Regions from separate parts of the Arthrobacter humicola genome, predicted to be linked through region 3. Evidence: predicted binding sites of a transcription regulator. Region 3 holds the regulator's gene; each other region holds the start of a gene.
The links. Region 3 encodes HrcA, which represses chaperone genes, less so after heat shock. Its sites were predicted from a motif close to TTNGCACTCGNNNNNNNCGAGTGCNAA; they were not measured.
Positions count from the first base shown of each region.

Region 1: the regulator HrcA is predicted to act here: its motif matches at 3,165-3,191, upstream of ABD243_RS04465 (FmdB family zinc ribbon protein).
Region 2: the regulator HrcA is predicted to act here: its motif matches at 2,255-2,281, upstream of groL (chaperonin GroEL).

Region 1 is NZ_BAAAQB010000012.1:6,849-12,537, forward strand. It holds gene ABD243_RS04455 (AAA family ATPase) at 1-1,550, shown strand, start outside; gene ABD243_RS04460 (RcpC/CpaB family pilus assembly protein) at 1,682-2,311, opposite strand; gene ABD243_RS04465 (FmdB family zinc ribbon protein) at 2,812-3,069, opposite strand; gene ABD243_RS04470 (5-formyltetrahydrofolate cyclo-ligase) at 3,218-3,856, opposite strand; gene galU (UTP--glucose-1-phosphate uridylyltransferase GalU) at 3,963-4,880, shown strand; gene ABD243_RS04480 (GNAT family N-acetyltransferase) at 4,886-5,506, shown strand; gene ABD243_RS04485 (hypothetical protein) at 5,649-5,689, shown strand, end outside.
Region 2 is NZ_BAAAQB010000019.1:31,010-36,698, reverse strand. It holds gene ABD243_RS06630 (RNase H family protein) at 1-142, opposite strand, end outside; gene groL (chaperonin GroEL) at 435-2,072, opposite strand; gene ABD243_RS06620 (ABC transporter substrate-binding protein) at 2,368-3,690, opposite strand; gene ABD243_RS06615 (cold-shock protein) at 3,690-3,893, opposite strand; gene ABD243_RS06610 (LytR C-terminal domain-containing protein) at 4,053-4,688, opposite strand; gene ABD243_RS06605 (DUF3263 domain-containing protein) at 4,783-5,124, opposite strand; gene ABD243_RS06600 (uracil-DNA glycosylase) at 5,240-5,689, shown strand, end outside.
Region 3 is NZ_BAAAQB010000039.1:48,828-54,516, reverse strand. It holds gene ABD243_RS16175 (DUF3097 domain-containing protein) at 137-985, opposite strand; gene hrcA (heat-inducible transcriptional repressor HrcA) at 1,316-2,329, shown strand; gene dnaJ (molecular chaperone DnaJ) at 2,408-3,538, shown strand; gene ABD243_RS16160 (16S rRNA (uracil(1498)-N(3))-methyltransferase) at 3,541-4,329, shown strand; gene ABD243_RS16155 (GerMN domain-containing protein) at 4,370-5,263, opposite strand.

The DNA of each region.
Region 1 (5,689 bases), on a different contig from region 3:
TCCCGGAAGGGCAATCCGCCACAGGCCTCGACCGTGCCCTCAGCGTGGAATACCTTCCCGATGGCACAGGGCTGCCCAGCGCCGACCACGACGGCGTTGAATCGGTGGTTGCCGAGGTGAACCGTGCGGTGGAGTTAGTCTTCGAGCACGCCCGGCTCCGTCCCCGGACCTCGCTGGCTGTGGTGACCGGCAGCCTCCGTCACGCCGCCCGGATCGGCGAAGCCATCCGGGCCCAACTGCCCAACTACCCGATGCTCGGCAGTTTCTTCACAGCAGGGGAGGAATCCTTCCGCGTCGTGGATCTCGAACGGGCCCAGGGGCTAGTCCGCGACCACGTCATTTTCTCCCCGGGCTATGGGCGCACGCCGCACGGGCGCACGCTCCACAGCCTTGGCCCGCTCTCCGCCGACGGCGGACGCGCTAAATTCGCCTTGGCGATGACGCGTGCGCGGCGATCCCTGCACGTGCTCAGTTGCTTCCGCCCCGAGGACCTCGACGTCAGCCGCCTGAGCCATGGTGCCGTGGATTTCTACGAACTACTGGACCGCGAGATCGCGGGGAATACGGATCTGGGCAGCCCCGCATCCCGGGCGGCCGCCAGCGAGCAGGCGCTCGGCGCTGATCCGCTCGTGGCAGACCTGGGCGACCGGCTCCGGGCCCGCGGTGCGCGCGTGTGGCACCAGTACGACGGCGTCCTCAACATGGTGGCCGCCGCCGATCCGATGACCACGATCGGCCAGGAGGATGCGGAGATTCCCCGTCCAGTGGCGATTGAGTCCGACGGCACCGGCCACTACCGGCGAATGAGCGTCCGCGAACGGAGCCGGCTCCGGCCGCAACTGCTTGAGCGGCTTGGCTGGCGTTATATGCCGCTGTGGACCATTGAGGTCTTCACTGATCCTTCGGCCTGCGCCGACCGGATTGGCGGCTACCTCGGGTTGGAGAAGCCTGCCGTGTCCAGTCGGCTCCGGGCATCCCACGGGTTCTTCGACGACGACATTGAAAACCTGGCGATCAACGACGCCCGGGGCCAGGAAAGCCACGTCTTCTCAGGGCACGCACCGGCGGGAGATGATTTTCATGGGCGCGAGGCCGCGTCCACTCAGTCTGCAGCGCGGCCGGGGGATGCGCACGAGTCAGGTGCTACGCCCCTGCTGAGGCCAGAGGCTGGGACCATAAACGGTGCAGCCACGACCGGCAACAATGGTATGACAGGCAGTACAGGCAGTAAGGAGTCCGGCGCCATGAGTGCAGACGGCGACATCCAGAACAGCAGCGGCGCTACCGCGGCTGAAGCGAACGGCGACTCCGGGTCGGCGGCCCGGGAACCGGCGGCGGGGGAGTCGGCAGCGGGGCAGCCCGCCGGAGAAGCGCGGGAGCAGGCGACGCCAAAGGAGAAGTCCCGGCGCGCGGCGGCGCCAGCAACGGCTGCCGGGGCAGTGCTGCCGAACAAGGCGGCCGAAGACGACCCGCGGCGCTGGGGCGACCAGCCCGAGAACTACGACCACGATGCGTGGCTCCAGGAGCAGAAGCCTCCGCACTGGGGTTGAGATGTAAGGCCGGTGCCGAGTAGCCGGCGGCGCCGGCGACCGCAATCGGTCTCAGGGACTACCGGCCGGCGGTCGGGGACTTAGCCGGGCGCTCGCCATGGCGAGAGTGTGCACGCCAGTCACCCAGCCACTCACCCCGGCGCTGCCGCCACAAGCACGAAGAACAGCTTGCCTTGGGTTGATGCGCCGGCCAATCGCCGCGCCTGATCGGCCGCGGCTGCCACGACGATGAGCCCGTCCGCGTCAGCGTCCGCTGCGGGCAACCACTGGCCCGTCTTGCCGCCCTGCACGGAGGTCCACAGTACAGGGACGGCTTCGGCCAGGATTTGGCCTTCAGCGGCTTGTTCGAAGCCGCTGCCGGCGGTGAGCACCACGTTCACGAGTTGTCCGGGGGAGAGCAGCCGGATAGACGCAGGATCCGCCATCCTGAGCGGTACGGCTGCGGAACCGGGCGGGCTTCCGGCCAGCAGGCCAGGGCCAAGGATCTGGGCGTCGGTGAGGAGCTGGCCTTGGCGCAGCGGTGCGGCCAACTGCTTGCCCTCGAACGCGTTTTCGCCGCCCGGGCTGCCGGCCGGCACTAGGCCGGGCGGGATGCTCATCATGCGGACGTCGCCTGGTTCCAGGGTTTTTCCGGCGGGAAGATCCGCTACGGCTGCGAACGCAGTGGCGGTGTCGGCGGGCGCAGGAGTTAGCTGCTGAACAGTCAGGCCAGCGGCGATGCACAACATGAGCGCCGCCAGCAGCCGGCGGTTCCGGCTCAACCAGTTGCCCAGGCGGCGTCGCGGCGGCCTGCCGCGCGGCAACCGCTGCCGGGGCGGCCTCCCGGGCCGGGTGTAATTCCGGATGGAGCTGCCGGCAGAAGGAAACGTGGGCGGAAGGAGGCCAGCGGAGCGGATCCCGGAGCGTGCCCAGCTGGCGGGCATCGCTCCGTTCCCGGGCCGGGGCGGCAGCGAAGAGGCCTTGAAAGACGGCCAGGAAGCCGGGTTGAGTGAGGGTGCCATGGCCGCCACGCTACGGACTCTGGCATGCTCGCGGGAGTCGCGGAACTGCTTATGTGGACAACGGGAGGCAGGAAGGACTGTGTAGGCTGCGGCATGCCGGCATTAGTGCGCGATTGCACGGCACAGGGACTGCGGCCACGGTGCTGCCTTGGCAGCGGTGTCTTTCGCGAACAACGCTCCGGGGCGGCGGCCGGAGGCTAGGCGGACGGTTCCGTCCGGAGACGGTGCACCAGGGCTGCACGGATGGCAGCCTTGGGACCCTAGCTGGCGGCGGCCGGGGCAGGCGCCGTTGCGGGTGCGGGAGCCGCAGCGGGGGCCGGGGCAACTGTGCTGCCCTTGGTGTCGCGCGAATCGGTCCGGTAGAAGCCGGATCCCTTGAATACAACGCCGACGCTGTTGAACTTCTTGCGCAGCGTGCCCTGGCACTCGGGGCAGGACGTCAGGGAGTTGTCGCTGAACGACTGCACGATCTCGAAGGCGTGGCTGCAGTCCTTGCAGGCATATGCATACGTGGGCACTGGAAATCCTCCTCTGGGACAAACGAGCAGGTCCCGTGCTGTCGAGTCGGGACCGGTCGATATATCTATCGATATACCTGTCGGCGGGTTCCGTCTTAGCAGTCGCAGGGCCTGAGTGCTAATTCTATCACCCCCGCAGGACCCCCGATCAGCGGAGCCGGATGATCCCGCCCGGTGTCAGCGCCGCGTCGACCTTCCGGTCGAAGGACTCGGCGGGAATACTGCCCGCGGGCAGTACCTCAGTGTCGTAGACGACGGCGACAGTCGGCAGCGGTACGGCGTCGGACGCCCTGCCGGCCGCGGACGAGCCGGACGCGGAGGACAGGGCGGCCAATGTGGCAAGGAACTTGTCGTAGTAGCCGCCGCCTTGTCCGATGCGGTTGCCCGAGAAATCCACTGCAGTGGCCGGCAGGAAGATTGCGGTGGCGTCCAGCGTCACCGCGGTGCTGTGGCGCTCGCCAACAGGCTCCTGGATGGGGGCGAACCGGCTGCGGACAAACCCGGATTCCGGAGTCCAGTACACCCAGCTGAGTTCGAGTTCGGGTTCGCAGACGGGAAGGAGCACCCGGTGCCCGGCATCGACCAAGGCTGACAGCAGCGGCAGCGTGGGCGGTTCGGCGCCCACGCCCAGATACGCGGCGAAGGTACCCCGGCGGCCGCCGGTCAGATCGGATGCCCACTCGAGTCCGTGGCGGGTGATGCCTGCCGCTGCGGCATCGAGCGCGTCCAACGGGAGCGCCGCACGCCTTGCCCTGTGGCTGGAGCGTATTTCGTCTTTTGACGCCATGACTGGTCCGTCCTCTGCATCGTGCAGCCTGCTCCGCAACGTCAGGGGGCCCGCGGGGCAGGCCGAATAATTACGCAATGATTGGTCCCTCCGTTAGATTAGTCGAGTGAATACACCCAATGCTTCCGTCCGCAAGGCCGTCATCCCCGCCGCGGGCCTTGGTACCAGGTTTCTTCCGGCCACGAAGGCCATGCCCAAGGAAATGCTGCCTGTCGTTGACAAGCCGGCCATCCAGTACGTGGTCGAGGAGGCCGTGAATGTCGGCCTGAACGACATCCTGATGATCACGGGCCGCAACAAGCGGGCGTTGGAGGACCACTTCGACCGCGTTCCCACGCTCGAAGCCACCCTCCAAGCCAAGGGTGACACGGCAAAGCTCGAGTCCATCCAGGCCGCCAGCAACCTCGGCGACATCCACTACGTCCGCCAGGGCGACCCCATGGGCCTCGGCCACGCGGTCCTCCGGGCCAAGCAGCACGTCGGCCAGGAACCGTTCGCCGTGCTCCTGGGCGATGACCTGATTGACGCCCGCGATGAGCTCCTCAGCACCATGATCGAAGTACAGGCCAAGACCGGCGGGTCGGTGGTCGCGCTGATCGAGGTGGACCCGTCCCAGATCAGCGCCTATGGCTGCGCCGACGTCGAGGCGATCGCCGGTGAGGAGTACGTCCGCGTCAAGCAGCTCGTGGAGAAGCCCGACGTCGAGGACGCCCCGTCAAACCTCGCGGTCATTGGCCGCTATGTCCTGCACCCGGCCGTCTTTGAAGTGCTCGAGCGCACCGCGCCGGGCCGCGGCGGCGAAATCCAGCTGACGGATGCACTGCAGGAACTCTCCACCGGCACCGGCGAGGGCTACGGCGTGTACGGCGTCGTCTTCCGCGGCCGCCGCTACGACACCGGCGACAAGCTCAGCTACCTCAAGGCCTGTGTCCAGCTCGCCTGCGACAGCGAGGACCTCGGCCCGGGCCTGCGCGAATGGCTGCCCGGCTTCGCGTCCAGCCTTACCCCCAGCCTCGCCAAGTAATTCCCGTGGGGGGCAGCTTCACCTGGCCGGTGACTCTGGAGAGCGGCGACATCGTGTTGCGCCCTATCCGGTACCGGGACCGCAAAGAGTGGACAGCGCTTAGGTCACGCAACTGCGAGTGGCTTGCCCCTTGGGAGGCATCAAACCCGGTCCCCGGCGGCGGCCTGCCGGATTACCGGCAGATGGTGCGGTCGCTGAAGGCCCAGGCCGCACAGGCCACGGCCCTGCCGTTCGTGATCGCCGAATGGAGGCCTGGGCACGAGAAGCCAGTGATCGTGGGACAGCTGACCGTGTCCTCGATCGTTTGGGGATCGGCCATGATGGCGACGTTGGGCTATTGGGTCGATCAGGACCGGGCCGGCCGGGGGATTGCCCCCACCGCCGTGGCCATGGCGACGGACTACTGCTTCGGAACCCTTGGCCTGCACAGGATGGAAATCAACATCAGGCCGGAAAACGGGCCGAGCCTGCGAGTGGTGGAAAAACTCGGGTTCCGCGACGAAGGATTCAGGCCCCGATACCTGCACATCAACGGTGAATGGGCCGACCACCGCACCTTCGCGCTCACGGCTGAGGAAGTGCCGGAAGGCCTTCTCGCCCGGTGGTTGCGGAGCCGGCCGGCGTGAGCCCTTGATAGCCGCCTGACCAGCCACTACGCCCCGGCCCCCACCAATTGCCGGCGCGCCCGCGACACACCCCTGACAATGCGGCCTAGCACCCCATATACCTCATACGGTTTTGAGTGTGGACTTCCCTCTTAGCAGCTCTGTGATCCTTGTCATTGCTGTTGCGCTCTGGATCGTGTGGGT
Region 2 (5,689 bases), on a different contig from region 3:
GCACCGCCATCAACTCGCCCTGGTTGTTGGTGCCGTGGGGCCATCCGCCGGCGCGCCAGCAGTCGTCATTCACGTACCAGGCCCAGCCGGCCGGGCCGGGATTTCCTAAGGCCGAACCGTCGGCCGCTGCTGTAATCGTCACTGATCTATCCTGCCAGACCCCGCCGACGTCCACCGACGCCCCCTCACGTCGGCAACAAACCACCCGGCGCCCCCTCACATCCTTCCCCCACCACGCAACGCTCCCTCACCGGCCGTTCTCGGCAGAGCAGTCGCGTGATCGCCGTGATACCTGAGGCAGCGTCGGCTGGATCAGTGCGTTAAGTGAGGGAGGGTGTCCGGGCGGGGATGTGCTTAACCGACGACGGCGGCCCCACCCGAAGGTGGGACCGCCGTCGTTGAACGATTAGTTCAGGTGGCTGGAAGCCGGGTGGTTAGAAACCGCCCATGCCGCCCATGCCGCCCATGTCGTCGCCGCCGCCCATAGCCGGGGAGTTCTTCTCCGGCTTGTCGGCCACAACGGCCTCGGTGGTGAGGAACAGACCGGCGATGGAAGCCGCGTTCTGCAGGGCAGAGCGGGTTACCTTGACCGGGTCGTTGATGCCGGCGGCCAGCAGGTCGACGTACTCGCCAGTGGCTGCGTTGAGGCCGTGGCCTGCGGGCAGGCCGCGGACCTTGTCCACCACGACGCCGGGCTCGAGGCCGGCGTTGAACGCGATCTGCTTCAGCGGGGCGTCGATGGCAACGCGGACGATGTTCGCACCGGTTGCTTCGTCACCGGAGAGCTGCAGGTTCGCGAATGCCTTGGCACCGGCCTGGATCAGGGCAACGCCACCGCCGGCGACGATGCCCTCTTCAACAGCAGCCTTGGCGTTGCGGACAGCGTCCTCAATGCGGTGCTTGCGTTCCTTGAGCTCGACCTCGGTTGCGGCACCGGCCTTGATGACTGCAACGCCGCCGGCCAGCTTGGCCAGGCGCTCCTGCAGCTTCTCGCGGTCGTAGTCGGAATCCGAGTTCTCGATCTCGGCGCGGATCTGGGACACGCGGCCGGCGATCTGGTCGGCGTCGCCTGCACCCTCAACGATGGTGGTCTCGTCCTTGGTGACAACAACCTTGCGGGCCTTGCCGAGGAGTTCGAGTCCGGCGGTCTCAAGCTTGAGGCCGACTTCCTCGGAGATGACCTGGCCACCGGTGAGGATGGCGATGTCGGCCAGCTGCGCCTTGCGGCGGTCGCCGAAGCCCGGAGCCTTGACGGCAACGGACTTGAAGGTGCCGCGGATCTTGTTGACGATCAGGGTGGCCAGGGCCTCGCCCTCGATGTCTTCGGCAATGATCAGCAGCGGCTTGTTGGACTGCATGACCTTTTCGAGGACAGCAACCAGTTCCTTGACGTTGGAGATCTTGGAGTTGACGATCAGGATGTAGGGATCCTCAAGGACCGTTTCCTGGCGCTCGGCGTCGGTGACGAAGTAAGCGGAGATGTAGCCCTTGTCGAAGCGCATGCCTTCGGTGAGCTCCAGCTCGAGGCCGAACGTGTTCGACTCCTCGACCGTGATGACGCCTTCCTTGCCGACCTTGTCGAGGGCTTCGGCGATCAGGGCGCCGATCTCGTTGTCGCCAGCAGAGATGGATGCGGTGGCGGCGATCTCTTCCTTGGTCTCGATTTCCTTGGCGGAGGCCAGGAGCTCGCGGGTGACGGCTTCGACAGCCTTCTCGATGCCGCGCTTGAGGGACAGCGGGTCAGCGCCGGCCGCGACGTTGCGCAGGCCTTCCTTGACCAGGGCCTGGGCCAGCACGGTGGCCGTGGTGGTGCCGTCGCCAGCGACGTCATCCGTCTTCTTGGCAACTTCCTTGACCAGCTCGGCGCCGATCTTCTCGTAAGGATCGTCCAGCTCGATCTCCTTGGCGATGGAAACACCATCGTTGGTGATCGTGGGGGCGCCCCACTTCTTTTCGAGGACGACGTTGCGTCCCCGCGGGCCGAGGGTGACCTTGACGGCGTCGGCGAGGATGTTCAGGCCCCGCTCAAGACCGCGGCGTGCCTCTTCATCAAATGCAATGATCTTGGCCATAACGGCAGTAGTCCTTTCGGGACAGTCGTTAAGAATGAACCTTCGCTGCGGTGCCCGCGACGGACGATCCCAACCCGGCGGCCTCTGTATGCCGCTGGGTCCGGGATCTCACCCCAGCAAGGTGTTTCTTTAGCTCCTGGACCGGCCGCCTCACTTCGCAGCCGGGCGGACCGGGCGTCGTGTTAGCAGTCAGTGCGCTGGAGTGCTAACTCAATAATTAGCACTCCCCCGGGGAGAGTGCAAGCAGTGGCCGGCCCGAACCGCCCGCCACGCGGGCCCAATACGCTATGAGCGATCAGCCGCCGTTGCTGCTGGCGGTCTCCGTGCCGCTCATCTTGGCCATGTTGTCCTCGCCGTAGGTGTAGACCACGTAGTTCGCCTGAGTGATGTCCCCGTGGGAATCGAAGCTGATCCGTCCGGACTGGCCGTCGTAGTCCGGACGCTGGCCTGCACGCAGCGCGTCTTCACAGTCCTTGTAGTTCGTGCACACCTTGCTAGCGGCCGGGCTGGCGGTCTGGCCGTCTGCTGCCGCGGCGCCGCCGGAGATGGGGACGAGGGACGCCGCGATTGAGGTTCCGGCGTCGTCCTCTGCCGCGGCGGCAGCGACGGCGGCCAGGATGACGGCGTCGTACGTCTCGGCGGCGAACGTCATGTCCTTCAGCCCGGGATCTACCGCCACGAGGTCCGCCTGGAATGCGGCGGAGGGGAACACACCGGGCAGGATCCCGCGTGCGCCGTCGAGAGCGCGTGCGCCCAGCCCGGAGCCGTACTGGTTGACTGCTCCGTCGCTGAGGACGAGTTTCTTCCCGGCAAGGCCGGCGTTGTTCAGTTCGGCGATGGCGCCCTGGGCGCCATCGCGCGCGACCAGGACCACGGCGTCGGGATTCGCGGCTTTCGCGGCGGCAACAGCTTGTTGCGCCTGGCCCGGTTTGAACTCCGCGTCCGCCACGGTGTCCATGCCGGACTGCTTGGCCGCACTGCCGACGGCGGCGGCGACATCCTTGCCGTAGTCACCTTCCTCGTGCAGGACGGCCAGGGTCTTCGCGCCGCCGTCTTTGGCCAGCTTGGCCAGGACGGAGGCCTGGGCGACGTCGGCCGCCGCGGTGCGGAAGTAGTAGCCGCCGCTCTTGTAGTTGCTGAGCCCGCTGGCAGAGTTGGCCGGCGAAATGAGCGCTACCTTGGCGTTGGACAGCACGTCGATGGCGGCCGGGGCACGGCTGGAATCAGTGGGACCGATCACGACGTCGGCCTTGGCGGCCACGAGCGCTTTGGCCTGGGCGGCGGTGTCCGTGCTGATGGTTTCCGGCAGCAGCTCCACGGGTTTGCCTTTGTGGCCGCCGGCGGCGTTGATGTCCTTGACGGCAAGCTGTGCGGCCGCGAGCTGGGGGGCGTTGAGGAAGTTCTGCCGCCCGGTGTTGTCCAGGATCAGGCCGATGCGCAGGGTACCGTCGCCACTGGCGTCGGCGCTGGCCACGCGGGCGCTGCCCGCCGGCCCCAGGCAGCCTGACAGTGCCAGGGCCGTTACCGTTCCCGCTGCCAGGGCGCGGCCCAACGGGAAAGCTCCTGTGCGACGCCGGGCGGTGTCCCGCGGGGTGTCCGTGAGGGCGGGAAGTGCCACTAGGCGGGCCGAACGCTTTCAGCCTGCGGGCCCTTTTCGCCCTCGCCGATTTCCAGCTCCACCCGCTGGCCCTCATCCAGGGCGCGGTAGCCTTCCCCGATGATCGCGGACCAGTGCACGAAGACGTCGTTCTCGGACCCGTCGACAGTGATAAAGCCGTAGCCCTTTTCGGCGTTGAACCATTTGACGGTTCCCAGTGCCATGGTGTCCACACTTTCAACTAGCTTGCGTGCGGCCCACGTCGATGTGCGCCGCGGACTGCGAAGAGAAATCCGCAGCCACTGTATCCACAGCGTCCCGCAGTAATGCCGGTGACGGGCAGACCCGCCGGTGAATAGTTATTGAGGCGTAACCGGAAAGGGTTACTGGAAGCCGGGGCCGATCACCACGACGAGAGGCATGTTGAACTCGGCGGACTCCACCAGGGTGTCGATGCCCAGGAGCGTTCCCAGAGCCTCGGCGTTGCCCTTCTGGTCCACGCTGCTGTAGAAAATCACCGACGTCTGCTGGGGAACGCCGGGCCAGTTGCCCGTCTGGCCCAGGACCCAGCCGGCGGAACTGACGGTGCCGCCGACCCTGCTGGCGAGGCCGGCGGTGGTGGTCCCGTTATAGATCGTCACCGGCTGCGTCTTGTCCACGCCGGCGGCAGTGTCCCCCGGTGTTGCAGAGGGCGAGGCTTCCGGCGCCGTCGTGGCAGCTTCGGGGCTGGCCGGGGCCGTGCTGGTCGCCTCGGGACTGGGGCTCGCCGGGCTCGTAGCAGACGGGCTGCTGCTGGCGGACGCGCTGCTGCCGGCGGAGACGGCCGATGCCTGGCCCGCAGAAAAGCCGAGCTTGGGGAGGATCAGGAAGGCCACCAGGCCGATGGCCAGCGCTATGCAGCCCGCCGCCAGGATGGGAACCAGGCTCCGGCGGCGCGATTCGGCGACGGTCCGGTGGACACCCTGCCGGGTGGAGGTCTCGGGGACCCGATCAAATTCATCCCGAGCGTATTTGGTCATGGTTAAACGACGTCCTTGCTGATTTCATACGGGGTGCCCGAGGCCGGAAGCGGGCGCAACAGGACCTGCGAATCCGGCTGCGCGTGGCGCTACTTTACGAATCTGTTCCCAGACGACGGGCAGTGCGGGCACGTTGGCGTGATGTACGTAGTCTACGCAATCTCTTGACCAGCATGGGATCGTGGGCCAGCGCCTCCTCGGTATCGATGAGGGCGTTGAGGATCTGGTAGTAGTGCGTGGCGGAAAGGTCGAAGAGCTCGCGGATGGCCTGTTCCTTGGCCCCGGCGTACTTCCACCACTGCCGCTCCAAAGCAAGCATCTGCTGGTCACGGGCACTCAGCGGCGATTCGTCCGCCACCGCCCCCAGGCTGTCCCCCGACTCGGAAATTCCGTCAAAATCCCCCGCGAGCACGTGCTCTTGCGCTGTTTCGGCCACGACACACTCCCTTGGCTGGATCCGGTAAAAAGTCAGTCCCATGCTACGGCCGAACGACAGGGTTGTCATTTGGGCGCGGTCCAGGAACGGGCGGCGCGCGCGGACGTGCGGGAGAATGGGACCTGTGTTTGATTCCGATGCCCTGTTCGAGCTGGAGCCCGCAGCCGCCGACAACCTCAGCTTCGCGGAGCTGGCACGCCAGCCGCTGAGCGAGCTGGTTGCCCAGGACTGGGCCGAGGCGCTGGCGCCGGTGGAGCCACAGCTGCGGGACGTCCTGCACTACCTCGCCAGCGACGCGGCCGCGGGGCATGAGGTCCTCCCGTCGCCGTCCAACCTCCTGCGCGCTTTCCGGCAGCCGCTGTCCGGCGTGCGGGTCCTGATCGTGGGACAGGACCCGTATCCGACGCCGGGGCACGCCGTCGGGCTGTCCTTCGCCGTCGAGGGTGGCACCCGGCCGATCCCCCGCAGCCTCGCGAACATCTACAAGGAACTTGAGGCCGATCTCGGCTTCCCGCCCCGCGTCCACGGGGACCTTAGCCGCTGGGCGGAGCAGGGCGTGCTGCTC
Region 3 (5,689 bases):
CCTTCGGATTGCGGTGATGCGTTGCTGCCTGGGTTGTGCCTGGAATAGCCGGGACCGCGCTGGGAGCGCGGCCGCCGTTTCAAGAATACTTGCTTGGGCGCGTAAATGGAGATCACGGAGCGGCCGCCGCGGCGCGCTACGGCACGGTCAGGAAGTCAATGACCTCTTCGACGCGGCCCAGCAGGGACGCCTCCAGGTCGGCGTAGCTGCGGACCGCGCCGAGGAGCTTCTGCCAGCCGAGGCCGATGTCCTCCTTGGTGGAGCGGGGCCACCCGAACGCCGTCAGGATGCCGGTTTTCCAGTCCACGCCGCGGGGGATCACCGGCCACCGCTCAATCCCCAGGACCGAGGGCCGGATGGCCTGCCACACGTCCACGTAGGGGTGGCCCACAATCAGGACGTTGCCCGCGGCACCCGGCGAAGCCATGACGGCGTCGGCGATCCGCGACTCCTTGGAATCGGGCACCAGGTGGTCAACCAGCACGCCCAGCCGGCGCCCCGGACCCGGGCGGAACTCCGCCACCGCGGCCGCGAGGTCGTCAATGCCGTGCAGCGGCTCGACGACGATTCCCTCCACCCGGAGGTCATCGCCCCAGACCTTCTCCACGAGCTCGGCGTCGTGCTTGCCTTCCACCCAGATCCGGCTGGCCTTGGCCACCTGTGCGCGCTGTCCCGCCACCCGGACCGAGCCCGACGCCGTGCGGCCGGGACCGGCGGCGGGCGCCGCCTTCGGCGCAGGAGGCATCAGCCGGATCGGCTGCCCCTCCAAAAGGAAGCCAAAGCCGAGGCGGAAGGACCGGGACTTGCCCCGCCGGTCCTCCAGCGCCACCACGTGCATGCCGCCGGACTTCTCCACCCGGGTCACGGCGCCCACCCAGCCGGACTGGACCTCCTCGAGGACCATCCCGCGTTCCACCGGGACTTCCGGCAACTGCGTCTTGGCGGGGGCGGACAGGTCCTGGGGCCCCCAGTTCTGGTACGACATCTCTACACGCTTACTTTGCACTCGGAATGTACGGCGGTCAGTGGAACTCTCCGGGGCCCGAAGGGGCCCGAGCCGGACCACAGGGGCGCGGTGACGGTAGCGGCTGCCGCGGTTCCCGCGCCGTCGTGACGGATCCCCGAGATCCCGCAGGCAACGCCCGGAGCGAATCCAATGCTAACAACGCGGCGACTCATATTAGACTGGTTAGCACTTAGGCATGTCGAGTGCTAACCCCTGTCCGGTCACGGACCGCCCCCGCAGCACGCGGGGACGCGAACCGAACGGTCCTGGGGCGGCACCGGCTGCGGGACCGTCGATTGGAGGTGGAGCGTGAGCGAACCACGCAAACTCGAAGTGCTGCGCGCCATCGTGGAGGACTACGTCCATTCCCGCGAGCCAGTCGGGTCCAAGGCGCTGGTTGAACGGCACCATCTTGGTGTCTCCAGTGCCACGATCCGCAATGACATGGCTGCACTGGAAGACGAAGGCCTCATCACGGCACCGCACACGAGTGCCGGCCGGATTCCGACGGACAAGGGCTACCGGCTCTTCGTCGACCAGATCTCGGCCGTCAAGCCGTTGTCTCCGGCCGAGCGCCGGGCCATCCAGGCGCTGCTGGAAGGATCAGAGGACCTCGACGACGTCCTCGACCGCACCGTGCGGCTCCTGTCCCAGCTGACTAACCAGGTCGCCGTCGTGCAGTATCCGCTGCTCAGCCGCGCCCGGGTGCGGCACATCGAATTCGTGCTGCTGGCGCCCCGGAAGGTCCTGGCGGTCCTGATCGCGGACACCGGGAAGGTGGAGCAGCGCGTGATCGACGTCGGCCAGGAGATTGCGGACGACGCACTGGCGGAGTTGCGCACCCGTTTCCTGGCCAGCCTCTCCGGAACCCCGCTGAGCCTGATGCCGCAACTGCTGCCCGCCGTCGTCGCGAGCGGCCCGCCGGCGCGCCGCGGCGCAGCCCAGGCCCTGGCCCGCGGCCTCGAGGCCCTGGCGACGAGCAGCCGCGAGGAGCGCATGGTCATGGCCGGCACCGCCAACCTGGCCCGCTCCAACGTGGACTTCCCGCTCAGCATCGGCCCCGTGCTGGAAGCCCTCGAGGAGCAGGTGGTCATGTTGCGCCTGCTCAGCGAAATGGCCGAAGACCCGCGCGGTGTCACGGTCAGCATCGGACGGGAGAACCCCTACGACGGCCTCGCCGAGGCCTCGGTGGTGGCCACCGCCTACGGGCCGGACGCCACGGCCAAGGTCGGAGTCCTCGGGCCCACCCGGATGGACTATCCCACCACCATGGCCGCCGTCCGCGCGGTGGCCCGCTACCTTTCGAGGATCCTTGGGCCCTGACCGGCCCGGGACCGAACGCTACTTTTTGCCCGACAGGCAGTGCCCCACAGGCAGAACAACAAGGAAGAGATACACACTTTGAGCAGCCACTATGACGTTCTTGGAGTCTCCCGCGACGCAACGGGGGAGGAAATCAAGAAGGCCTACCGGAAACTGGCCCGGACCCTTCACCCTGACGTGAACCCGGGGGAGGACGCCTCGGACCGGTTCAAGGCGGTCACCCACGCCTACGAGGTCCTTTCCGATCCGCAGAAGCGCCGGGTCTATGACACCACCGGCAATGAGAACGGCACCGACAACGGCTTCGGCGGCGGCAGCTACTCCGGCCAGGGCTTCGCCTTCCAGGACATCTTCGAGACCTTCTTCGGCGCCGGCGGCGGCCAGGGCGGCCCGGCGTCCCGGATCCGCCGCGGCCAGGACGCGCTGATCAGCGTACGGATCGACCTCCGCGACGCCGTGTTCGGCGTCAACAAGAAGCTCGAAGTGGACACGGCCGTCATCTGCCCCACCTGCGAGGGCTCCTGCTGCCGCGAGGGCAGCCACCCGGTCCGCTGCGACATCTGTGGCGGCAGCGGCCAGGTCCAGCGCGCTGTGCGGTCCATCCTCGGCCAGGTCATGACGTCGGCTCCCTGCGGCTCCTGTGAGGGCTTCGGCACCGTCATCAAGGACCCCTGCAACGAGTGCAGCGGCCAGGGCCGAATCCGCAGCCGCCGTTCCCTGACCGTCAAGGTCCCGGCCGGCGTTGCCACCGGCACCCGTATCCAGCTGTCCGGGCAGGGCGAGGCGGGCCCCGCCGGCGGCCCGGCCGGTGACCTGTACGTGGAGATCCGGGTCAACAATGACCCTACCTACGTCCGCGACGGCGACGACCTCCACGCCAGCCTCAACATCCCCATGACGGCTGCCGCGCTCGGCACCGAAATCACCCTGGAGACCTTCGACGGCGAGCAGGAGATCGACGTCAAGGCCGGCACCCAGTCGGGCGAGATCATCACCCTGCGCGGCCTCGGTGTGACGCACCTGCGCGGCCACGGCCGCGGCGACCTGAAGGTGCACCTGCAGGTCGAAACGCCGGTCAAGCTCGATCACGCCCAGGAAGAACTCCTCCGCCAGCTGGCCAAGCACCGCGGCGAACACTTCACCGCGGGAAAGCTTGCCGCCAGCGGCGGCGTCTTCGCCAAACTGCGGGATCGGCTCGGTAACCTGTAGCGGTGAGTAACCCGGTCTTCTTCACCGCCCCAGGGACACTGGACCAGCAGGTCCCCGGCTCGGCCTTCGTCCTCGAAGGCGCCGAAGCCCGCCACGCCATCACCGTCAAGCGGCTCGCCGTCGGGGAGGCCGTGGATATCGCCGACGGCGCCGGCAAGCGCCTGACGGGCACCGTCGCCGCCGTCGCTCCCGGCGAACTGACCGTCGAGTGCCTGGACCTCGTGGCGGAGCCGCAACCCGCGATCCGGCTGGTTCTGGTCCAGGCCCTCGCCAAGGGCGACCGCGACGAACTCGCGGCCGAAACCGCCACCGAGCTGGGCATCGACGCCGTCATTCCCTGGCAGGCCGAGCGGTCCATCGTGCGGTGGAAGGCCGAACGTGCCGCGAAGGCGCATGCGAAGTGGCAGTCGGTGGTGACCGCGGCCGCCAAGCAGGCCCGCCGGGCCTGGATCCCGGAAGTCCGGGCCGCCGTCGACGGTGCCGGGCTGCAGGCGGCCGTGGCAGCCGCGGACCTCGCGGTCATCCTGCACGAAGACGCCGTCCGCCCCCTGCGGCAAGTGCTTGAGGCGTGGCTGGACAGTGCTGCTGAGGGCGAGGCGGCGCCCGGCGGCGACGGGCCCCGTGAAGTTCTGCTGATCGTGGGCCCGGAAGGCGGCATCAGCCCGCGGGAGGTCACCCGGCTGTGCGACGCAGGAGCGGTGACAGCCCTGCTGGGCCACCATGTGCTGCGCACGTCCACGGCAGGACCCGCCGCCACCGTGCTGGCCAGCGATATCCTCGGACGCTGGTAGCCGGCAGCATGACTATTTGCCCGTTACTATTTGCCCGTGACTAGTTGACCGTGAAGCCGCGGGTGTCGGTGAACACTTCCCTGGAGCTGTCCGCCGGGTCCACCTGGGACACGCGGACTTCATAGCGTCCCGGGCCGAGGTTCACGGACAGGGTGAACAGCCCGGACTGCGCGGAATCGGCCGAAGCCGTCGCGTTGCCATTGAGATAGGCGGATTTGGCGTTATCGCCGTCCACCTTGAGGATCTCCCAGCGAAGCTTCCCGCCTTGAACGGTGCTCCGGCCGCTGATCTTGACGGACCCGTCAGCGACGGACATGCCTTCCTGCGGATCAATGATCCACACGGGGGCAACCATCCCGGCACTGCGCGACGTCGGAGCGCCGAGCCGGACGTGGTTGAAGGCGACATAGTCCGTATGCCCGTCGACGAGCACCACCACCTGGACCTGCTGTCCGGAATCGATCAGGCCCGCGCTGGCGGCAGCTGCCGTCGCGGTGTAGACGAGCTGCTGGATGGCGCGCTCGGCCATGGCCGCGTCCACGTTGCTGTTGAAAGCATCCGCCGAGACATCCACCGTGATCACGTTCTTGCCGGAAATCGACGTCGACAGCTTCTTCGGATTCTGCCACGGCGTGAAGAAGTCCGGGTCGAGCGGCTTCTGGGACATCATCACCCGCAGAGCGCGCGTGACCGGGTTGTCCTGATCCGGGACGTCACGGAACTCGCGGTACAGGAACGCGTTGTCGTTGCTCCGCCCGATCCAGTACACCGGGGCCTTGTTGGAGGTCTGCGCGGTCTCCAGCGGAGCGCTGGTGGTGGGGGCGCCCGACGCCGCGTCCGGAATTAGCTCCGACGGGCTGCTGGAATTAGTGATGCCGCCCTGAGGAGTCGCCACGCAGCCGGACAGAAGGAGGGCGGCGGGCAGCACGAGCACCAGCGCGACGCGACGGACACGTCCCGCTGCTGACTGTTGACCCTCACGCTGCCTGATGCTGCTGCCCCTTCGTGTGCCACGCCGCGCCGGGCGGGAATGATCCGTTTTGTCGGCGGCATGGACCGCCGGTGGCTGCCTGTCCTTGGCCTGCCGGGCGCCCGGCCCGGAGCCCTGGAGGACAGCCGAATTCCAGCATGGCACACGGGCCCGGGGCGAAAGCCCGGTTTGGGGGCGCCCGGCGGAACTGCAACGGGAACGATATGAGGCCGATGCGAAGTTGATACATAATGTCGGGAACCATGTCCCGCCGGGCAGCGGCTGCCACGAGAGGTCCGGCCCCGGTGGCGATGCACTTCAGCAGTGAAGGGACTGCCTCAGCCTATTCCGGTGTTCCGGAATTCGGGTAGCACGTCGGCGTTTCCGGGA